Regions from separate parts of the Citrobacter pasteurii genome, predicted to be linked through region 1. Evidence: predicted binding sites of a transcription regulator. Region 1 holds the regulator's gene; each other region holds the start of a gene.

Region 1 (3,286 bases):
ATAATAAAAAACCAACCTGTTTATGGAGTTGTTATGTCTGCCAAACATCCGGTGATTGCGGTAACAGGATCCAGCGGCGCGGGGACCACCACCACCAGCCTCGCGTTTCGTAAAATTTTCGCACAGTTAAATCTGCGCGCCGCCGAGGTGGAAGGTGACAGTTTTCACCGCTATACCCGTCCGGAGATGGACATGGCGATTCGCAAAGCACGCGATGCAGGGCGGCATATCAGCTACTTCGGCCCCGAAGCTAACGACTTCGGTCTGCTGGAGCAAACCTTCATTGAATACGGCCAGACGGGCAAAGGTCAGTCGCGTAAATACCTGCACACCTATGATGAGGCCGTACCGTGGAATCAGGTTCCGGGAACATTTACCCCCTGGCAGCCGCTGCCTGAACCGACGGATGTCCTGTTCTATGAAGGATTGCACGGCGGCGTAGTAACCCCGCAACAAAATGTGGCGCGGCATGTCGATCTGCTGGTTGGCGTGGTGCCGATCGTCAACCTGGAGTGGATCCAGAAGCTGACCCGCGATACCAGCGAGCGTGGACACTCGCGCGAAGCGGTGATGGATTCGGTGGTGCGCTCAATGGACGATTACATCAATTACATCACGCCACAGTTTTCCCGTACGCATATCAACTTCCAGCGCGTACCGACCGTCGACACCTCTAATCCCTTTGCCGCCAAGAGCATTCCGTCACTCGATGAAAGCTTTGTCGTGATTCATTTTCGTAATCTGGAAGGGATCGACTTCCCGTGGCTACTGGCGATGCTGCAGGGCTCATTCATTTCGCATATCAATACGTTGGTCGTACCGGGCGGAAAAATGGGTCTGGCGATGGAATTGATTATGCTGCCGCTGGTCCAGCGCCTGATGGAAGGCAAAAAGATAGAGTGATATGTGGAAAGCGCCCGATGGCGCTTCGCTTATCGGGCCTACGACTCAACATCACCCTGTAGGCCGGATAAGGCAACGCCGCCATCCGGCATCAGCAATTACGCGGCAACCACTTCATAGGAATGGGTGATATTCACCGCCTTTTCCAGCATCAGCGCCACGGAGCAATATTTTTCCGCCGAAAGATCTACCGCACGCGCGACGGAAGCATCTTTCAGGTCGCGACCCGTTACGATGAAATGCAGGTTAATGTGGGTAAACAGACGCGGCGCTTCTTCACGACGCTCAGAGGTGAGCTTCACTTCGCAGTTGGTGACATCCTGACGACCCTTTTGCAGGATCGACACCACATCAATGGCGCTACACCCCCCTGCCGCCATTAACACCATCTCCATCGGACTCGGCGCTTTATCACCAGAGTTACCGTCCATCAAAATTTGGTGGCCTGAGGCGGACTCACCGAGGAAGGTTAGCCCCTCAACCCACTTTACACGCGCTTGCATATTTCGTAACTCCAATGTTTCAATTTTCCTGACAGATTACGCGTACATAACAATTCTCGCAACGGAAGGCGACCTGCGTCATGCTGAAGCGAGACACCAGGAGACACACGGCGAAAGCTATGCTAAAACAGTCAGGATGCTACAGTAATACATTGACGTACTGCATGTATGCAGAGGACATCACATTACAGGCCGTCGCACGTATTGACAGCCCCCTTCCCAGGTAGCGGGAAGCACATTTTTGCAAACCCAGAGACAGGTTGTTTTTTGGCTCTGGAGACAGCTTATAACAGAGGATAACCGCGCATGGTGCTTGGCAAACCGCAAACAGACCCGACTCTCGAATGGTTCTTGTCTCATTGCCATATTCATAAGTACCCATCGAAGAGCACGCTGATTCACCAGGGTGAAAAAGCGGAAACGTTGTATTACATCGTTAAAGGCTCAGTGGCAGTGCTGATCAAAGATGAAGAAGGGAAAGAAATGATCCTCTCTTATCTGAATCAGGGCGATTTTATTGGTGAATTAGGCCTCTTCGAAGAAGGCCAGGAACGTAGCGCCTGGGTACGTGCCAAAACCGCATGTGAAGTCGCTGAAATTTCCTACAAAAAATTTCGCCAATTAATCCAGGTCAACCCAGATATTCTGATGCGTCTGTCTTCTCAGATGGCTCGTCGTCTGCAGGTAACGTCTGAAAAAGTAGGCAACCTTGCCTTCCTCGACGTAACTGGTCGTATCGCCCAGACTCTGCTGAATCTGGCGAAACAGCCTGACGCAATGACTCACCCGGACGGCATGCAGATTAAAATCACCCGTCAGGAAATTGGCCAGATCGTTGGCTGTTCCCGTGAAACCGTTGGTCGTATCCTGAAAATGCTGGAAGATCAGAATCTGATCTCCGCGCATGGTAAGACCATCGTCGTCTACGGCACGCGTTAATCCCATCGACATGGCGTGTTACGTAGTAATGCGCCATTTTTGTTTGCTCCGATGTGGCGAAGACTGATTTATCACCCCGAGATCAACTACGCACTACGACAGACGCTGGTGCTATGTTTACCTGTGGCTGTCGGTCTGATCATCGGTCAGCTTCATCTGGGGCTCTTATTCTCCCTCGTCCCTGCCTGCTGCAATATTGCCGGTCTTGATACCCCGCATAAGCGCTTTTTCAAACGTTTGGTTATAGGCGCGTCGCTGTTTGCCGGCTGCAGCCTGATTATGCAGTTACTGCTGGCACAGACTATACCGCTGCCGCTGATCCTCACCGGCCTGACGCTGATTCTCGGTGTGACCGCCGAGCTAAGCCCGTTACATGCGCGACTTCTGCCCGCCTCGCTGATCGCGGCGATTTTCACACTGAGTCTGGCCGGCAACATGCCCGTCTGGGAGCCACTGCTGATCTATGCGCTGGGGACAGTATGGTACGGCCTGTTCAACTGGTTCTGGTTCTGGATGTGGCGCGAGCAGCCGCTGCGCGAATCGCTCAGTTTGTTGTACCGCGAATTAGCCGATTACTGTGAGGCCAAGTACAGCCTGCTGACCCAGCATGCCGATCCCGAAAAAGCGCTGCCTCCCCTACTGGTACGCCAACAAAAAGCGGTGGATTTGATTACCCAGTGCTATCAGCAAATGCATATGCTGTCGGCACATCGCAACAACGATTATAAGCGCCTGCTACGTGCCTTTCAGGAGGCGCTCGATCTACAGGAACATATTTCCGTTAGCCTCCACCAGCCGGAAGAGGTGCAAAAGCTGGTCGAACGTAGCCACGCCGAACAGGTGATTCGCTGGAATGCGCGCACCGTCGCCGAACGCCTTCGCGTTCTGGCTGATGACATTTTGTATCACCGCTTGCCGACGCGTTTTTCAATGGATAAACA
Region 2 (3,286 bases), 1.3 Mb from region 1:
TGACGCGGTCAAGATAGTGGTCATGCAGGACAACCAGATGATCATCCTTAGTCATCACCAAATCCTGCTCCAGAAAATCCGCGCCCTGAGCATAAGCCATCGCTTTCGCAGGCAGCGTATGCTCCGGTAAATATCCGCTGGCGCCACGGTGCGCAATGACAATTTTATCTGCGGCAACCGCCGCACTGCTCACAACCATACCTGCCAGCATCAGCGCCACGCTGAGACTTTTCAATGTGGTTTTCATCTATTAGCCCCCGTTACGCTTGAGCAGCATCTCTTCGTGATGGCGTTTTTCACCAATCATGACGACTACCAACAGAATAACCGCCAGCACGCTACCGCCAATCATCACCATAAAGCCGCCGTCCCAGCCGAAGAAGTCAACGGTGTAACCGACAATGGCGCTCGCCGCGACAGAACCACCGAGATAACCGAACAGTCCGGTGAAGCCTGCCGCCGTCCCCGCCGCTTTTTTCGGTGCCAGTTCCAGCGCATGCAGACCAATCAACATGACCGGGCCGTAGATCAGGAAGCCGATGATAATCATACAAGCCATATCCACGTTCGGATTGCCTGCCGGGTTCATCCAGTAAACGACCGTCGCGATGGTGACCAGCGTCATAAAGAACACGCCGGTGGCGCCACGGTTACCGCGGAAGACTTTATCCGACATCCAGCCACACAGCAGCGTCCCCGGGATACCGGCATACTCGTACAGGAAGTAAGCCCAGGACGATTTATCCAGTGCAAAATGCTTCACTTCTTTCAGGTAAGTCGGCGACCAGTCCAGGATGCCGTAGCGCAGCAGATAAACAAACACGTTGGCGATAGCGATGTACCACAACAGTTTGTTCGGCAGTACGTACTGCATGAAGATCTGCTTCGCAGTCAGCTCTTCTTCCGCTTTCTCGTTGTAATCGTCCGGATAATCGTTCTTGTACTCTTCGATTGGCGGCAGACCACAGGACTGCGGCGTATCACGCATCAGAGCAAAAGCAAACAGCGCGACGACGATCGCACCGAAAGCAGGCATGTACAGCGCCGCTTTCCAGTCGTTAAACCAGGCCATACCCAGCAGGAACAGCAGCGGAGGCAGACCGCCACCCACGTTATGCGCACAGTTCCAAACGGAAACGATGCCGCCACGCTCTTTCTGCGACCACCAGTGCACCATGGTACGACCACACGGCGGCCAGCCCATCCCCTGGAACCATCCGCAGAGGAACAGCAGCACAAACATCACTGCAATGCTGGATGTCGCCCACGGCACAAAGCCCATAAACAGCATCACCGCAGCAGCCAGAATCAGGCCCGCGGGCAGGAAAACGCGCGGATTCGAGCGATCTGAGACGGACCCCATGATGAATTTCGAAAATCCGTATGCAATGGAGATACCGGACAACGCAAAACCCAGATCGCCACGCGAGAAACCCTGTTCAACCAGATACGGCATGGCCAGAGCAAAGTTCTTACGTACCAGATAGTACGCGGCATAACCGAAAAATATTCCCAGGAAAATCTGCCAGCGCAATCGACGATAAGTCGGATCGATCTCCGCTGCAGCTAAACGCGCTTTATGTGGCGCAGGTTTAAAAATGCTCAACATATATAGTAGCCTCCGTGGCCGTCTTTCATTCGAAGGAAACACTGCAGATTGCCGTAACAACCCTACCGCTCCCAGTGTGGCCGCGATGTTAAGGAAACATTCCAGGCAATAATGTGAATTACAGCACAGATTGTTACACATTTATGACAAATGTTCATAAAAGCGCACGGAATCACGTTTCATTTTCGAATTATGAGCGATTATGCGCGAAATCAAACAATCCATGTTTTTTATGTGGCTAAATGATAAAAAACGAACTGTGAGGAAAAACAATGAAAACTCGCGACTCGCAAACAAGTGACGTGATTATCATTGGTGGAGGAGCAACAGGTGCAGGGATCGCACGCGACTGTGCCCTGCGCGGATTGCGCGTCATCTTAGTAGAACGCCACGATATCGCCACAGGTGCGACCGGGCGCAACCACGGCCTGCTGCACAGCGGTGCACGCTACGCCGTCACCGATGCTGAATCTGCCCGTGAGTGCATCAGCGAAAACCAAATTCTGAAACGTATCGCCCGCCATTGCGTTGAGCCAACGGACGGTCTGTTTATTACCCTGCCGGAGGATGAGCTCTCCTTTCAGGCGACCTTTATTCGCGCCTGTGAAGAAGCAGGGATTCGCGCAGAAGCGATTGACCCTCAGCAGGCACGTATTATCGAACCTTCCGTGAATCCACAGCTGATTGGTGCGGTAAAAGTGCCGGACGGCACGGTTGATCCTTTCCGCTTAACCGCCGCCAACATGCTGGATGCGCGTGAGCATGGCGCGGTTATCTTAACGGCGCATGAAGTGACAGGACTGATTCGCGAAGGCGCGACGGTTTGCGGCGTTAACGTGCGCAATCATCTGACGGGCGAAATGCAGTCTCTGCATGCGCCGGTGGTCGTGAATGCCGCCGGGATCTGGGGCCAGCGCATTGCGGAATATGCCGATCTGAGCATCCGTATGTTCCCGGCCAAAGGTTCGTTGCTGATTATGGATCATCGCATTAACCAGCATGTCATCAACCGCTGCCGTAAACCGTCTGACGCCGATATTCTGGTGCCAGGCGATACCATCTCATTGATCGGTACCACCTCGCAGCACATTGATTACGATGATATCGACAGCAACCGCGTCACCGCAGAAGAAGTCGACATTCTGCTGCGTGAAGGCGAGAAACTGGCGCCGATTATGGCGAAAACGCGCATTTTACGCGCCTACTCCGGCGTACGTCCGCTGGTGGCCAGCGACGACGATCCGACCGGTCGTAACGTCAGCCGTGGGATTGTACTGTTCGATCACGCAGAGCGTGACGGACTGGAAGGGTTTATCACCATTACCGGCGGCAAACTGATGACTTACCGCCTGATGGCGGAATGGGCCACCGATGCTGTTTGCCGTAAGCTGGGCAATACCCAGCCTTGCACAACCGCAGACACCGCGTTGCCTGGCTCACAGGAATCTACCGAGCATACGCTTAAACGCGTTATTTCGTTACCTGCGCCGCTACGCGGTTCAGCTGTCTATCGCCATGGGGATCGTACCCCAGCGTGGCTGAGCGAAGACCGTCAGCACCGCAGCCTGGTCTGTGAATGTGAAGCCGTCACCGCAGGTGAAGTGCAATATGCCGTTGAAAATTTAACCGTCAACAGTTTGCTCGATTTACGTCGTCGCACCCGCGTCGGGATGGGGA
Region 3 (3,286 bases), 1.4 Mb from region 1:
TTCTTGTGCAGATCATCAAGCATCTGATGCCCATGATCCGGGCGCATTGGGATCGGACGCAAATCACCCGCTTTCTTACGGCGTTGCTCTTCACTCAAAATGGCTGCCACCACCGATACCATATCCACATCGCCCTGCAAGTGTGCGCCTTCGTGGAAGGTTTTCGGGTTTTCTTCACGGCAGGTTGAACGCAAGTGTGTGAAGTGAATACGATCGCCAAAGGTCTCAATCATTTTTACCAGATCGTTATCGGCGCGCACGCCGTACGAACCGGTACACATAGTGAAACCGTTATTGATACTATCAACTGTTTCTTTCAGCCATTGCATATCTTCAATGGTCGACACGATACGTGGCAGACCGAGGATTGGCCGTGGCGGATCGTCAGGATGCACTGCCAGACGTACGCCAACTTCCTCAGCAACAGGCACAATCGCCCGCAGGAATACCGCCATATTATTGCGCAGATCGTCTTTGCTGATGCCGTCATATTCAGCAAGACGCGCGCGGAACTGATCCAGCGTATATCCCTCTTCGGCACCAGGCAGGCCAGCGATAATGTTGCGGGTCAGCTTTTCAATGTCGGCAGCGGTCATTGCATTGAAGTAATCCAACGCCTGACGCTGCTCTTCAGCGGTGTAATCGGCTTCTGCACCCGGACGTTGCAGAATGTGCAATTCAAAAGCCGCGAACGCAATCTGGTCAAAACGCAGTGCTTTGGATCCATCCGGTAACTGATATTCAAGGTCGGTACGCGTCCAGTCGAGGATCGGCATGAAGTTGTAGCACACAGTATCAATACCGCAGGTCGCCAGGTTACGAATACTTTGCTGGTAGTTTGCAATCCACGTCTGATATTGGCCGGATTGTGTTTTGATATCTTCGTGGACGGGGATGCTTTCCACCACCGACCAGGTCAGCCCTTTTTCGGCCAGAATCGCCTGGCGCTTTTGAATTTCTTCTACGGGCCACACTTCACCGTTTGGAATGTGGTGCAAGGCGGTCACAACACCCGTTGCGCCAGCCTGCCGCACATCATCAAGCGATACTGGATCGTTTGGTCCGTACCAACGCCAGGTTTGTTCCATTGCTTCACCTCACAAGTTGTTATACCAAATTAACCGACTTTTATGACGACTACCATACAGGCATCCGCTATACGATCAACACATCGCCCATCATTGATTGATCCAGCTCACATTACCCGGATAAATGAGGCACACCAATTCAATTTGTTGTCATATAACTTTATACTGCCATTGTTAATTAATGGTTAATCAGGTGTATTTAATGAAGACTATTGCCTCAGCGTCTCTTGCGGAAAATGTCGTGATGCCTCAGTACGATCGCCAACAGCTAAAAACGCGGATCGTACATTTTGGTTTCGGTGCATTTCATCGTGCCCATCAGGCGTTATTGACCGACCGGGTGCTAAATTCGCAGGGCGGAGACTGGGGAATTTGTGAGATCAGCCTGTTCAGCGGCGACCGGTTGATGAGCCAGCTACGCGAACAGGATCATTTATTTACCGTGCTGGAAAAAGGTGCGGCCGGCAACCAGCCGATTATCGTCGGGGCCGTCAACGAGTGTCTGAATGCAAAGCTGGATTCACTGGCGGCTATTATCGAAAAATTTTGCGAGCCTCAGGTCGCGATTGTCTCGTTAACCATTACGGAAAAAGGCTACTGTATTGATCCTGCCACGGGGTCACTCGATATCGCTAACCCGCGCATTATTCACGATCTGCAAGTACCGCATGAACCCCATTCTGCACCGGGTATTATTGTTGAGGCACTACACCGCCGACGTCAACGTGGGCTGCAACCGTTTACCGTCCTCTCCTGTGATAACATCCCGGACAACGGTCATGTGGTAAAAAACGCCGTACTGGGAATGGCGGAGAAACGCTCACCTGAACTGGCTAACTGGATTCGAGAGCACGTCAGTTTCCCGGGAACCATGGTAGACCGGATTGTCCCGGCAGCGACTGAAGAATCACTGGATGAAATTGCCCGCGAATTAGGCGTGGCAGACCCTTGCGCAATCAGCTGCGAGCCGTTTATTCAGTGGGTCATTGAAGACCATTTTGTCAGCGGCCGTCCGCAATGGGAAATGGCCGGTGTACAGATGGTTGATGACGTTTTGCCGTGGGAGCAAATGAAACTGCGGATGCTGAACGGTAGCCATTCGTTTCTCGCTTACCTCGGTTATCTGGCGGGATTCCAGCATATCAGCGACTGTATGCAGGACAGCGCATTTCGCGAAGCGGCTCATCGCCTGATGCTCAGCGAACAAGCCCCGACGCTGCGCATCACCAACGTTGATTTAGACCAGTATGCCGACAGCCTGCTGGAACGCTTTGCCAATCCGGCGCTGAAACATAAAACCTGGCAAATCGCGATGGATGGCAGCCAAAAATTACCCCAACGTATGCTGGACGGGATTCGCGTTCATTTAGCACGCCAAAGCGAGTGGCCGCTGCTGGCGCTCGGCATTGCGGGCTGGATGCGCTACGTAAGCGGGATTGATGATTCAGGTGAAATTATCGATATTCGTGACCCGATGAGTGACAAAATCCGCACTATCGTCGAACAGAGTACGGAATCAGAACGCGTCAGCGCGCTGCTTTCACTGCACGAAATCTTTGCCACTGACCTCGCACAGAACCCACGCTTCGTCGATACCGTAGAAAGAGCCTGGCAACGTATCGCCCAATACGGTGCACATCAGGCGGTCATCGAGACGTTAAAAAGTTAACGATTTCTGCCATTAAACAGGACGAAGTTCGTCTTCGTCCTCTCTGCGCTTCTCTTTTCCCCCGTTTTTCGCCAGGATTGTTAAAAGCCATCACGGTAATTTATGAATCTGGAGTAAACGTGACTAAAACCAATCTCATCACGGGTTTTCTTGGCAGTGGCAAAACCACATCTATTCTTCATCTATTGGCCAACAAAGATCCCGCAGAGAAGTGGGCCGTTCTGGTCAATGAGTTTGGCGAAGTGGGTATCGACGGCGCGCTGCTCGCCGACAGCGGCGCAATGCTCAAAGAGATCCCCGGCGGCTGTATGTGCTGCGTTAATGGTTTGCCCATGCAGGTTGGTCTCAATACGCTGTTACGTCAGGGAAAACCGGATCGACTGCTGATTGAGCCCACCGGTCTCGGGCATCCCAAACAAATTCTGGATTTACTCACCGCGCCGGTTTACGAACCGTGGATCGACTTGCGCGCAACGATCTGTATCCTTGATCCGCGCCTGTTGCTGAATGAAAAAAGCGTCGCGAATGA

The links. Region 1 encodes CRP, which controls carbon source genes, mostly activating them, when cyclic AMP is high. Its sites were predicted from a motif close to ATGTGANNNNNNTCACAT; they were not measured.
Region 2: the regulator CRP is predicted to act here: its motif matches at 1,721-1,738, upstream of glpT (glycerol-3-phosphate transporter).
Region 3: the regulator CRP is predicted to act here: its motif matches at 1,184-1,201, upstream of I6L54_RS09680 (mannitol dehydrogenase family protein).

The regions. Positions count from the first base shown of each region.
Region 1 is NZ_CP077262.1:659,667-662,952, reverse strand. It holds gene I6L54_RS03170 (phosphoribulokinase) at 34-903, shown strand; gene I6L54_RS03165 (OsmC family protein) at 1,002-1,406, opposite strand; gene crp (cAMP-activated global transcriptional regulator CRP) at 1,713-2,345, shown strand; gene I6L54_RS03155 (YccS/YhfK family putative transporter) at 2,397-3,286, shown strand, end outside.
Region 2 is NZ_CP077262.1:1,950,851-1,954,136, reverse strand. It holds gene glpQ (glycerophosphodiester phosphodiesterase) at 1-247, opposite strand, end outside; gene glpT (glycerol-3-phosphate transporter) at 251-1,609, opposite strand; gene glpA (anaerobic glycerol-3-phosphate dehydrogenase subunit A) at 1,882-3,286, shown strand, end outside.
Region 3 is NZ_CP077262.1:2,012,954-2,016,239, reverse strand. It holds gene uxuA (mannonate dehydratase) at 1-1,088, opposite strand, end outside; gene I6L54_RS09680 (mannitol dehydrogenase family protein) at 1,291-2,757, shown strand; gene I6L54_RS09675 (CobW family GTP-binding protein) at 2,877-3,286, shown strand, end outside.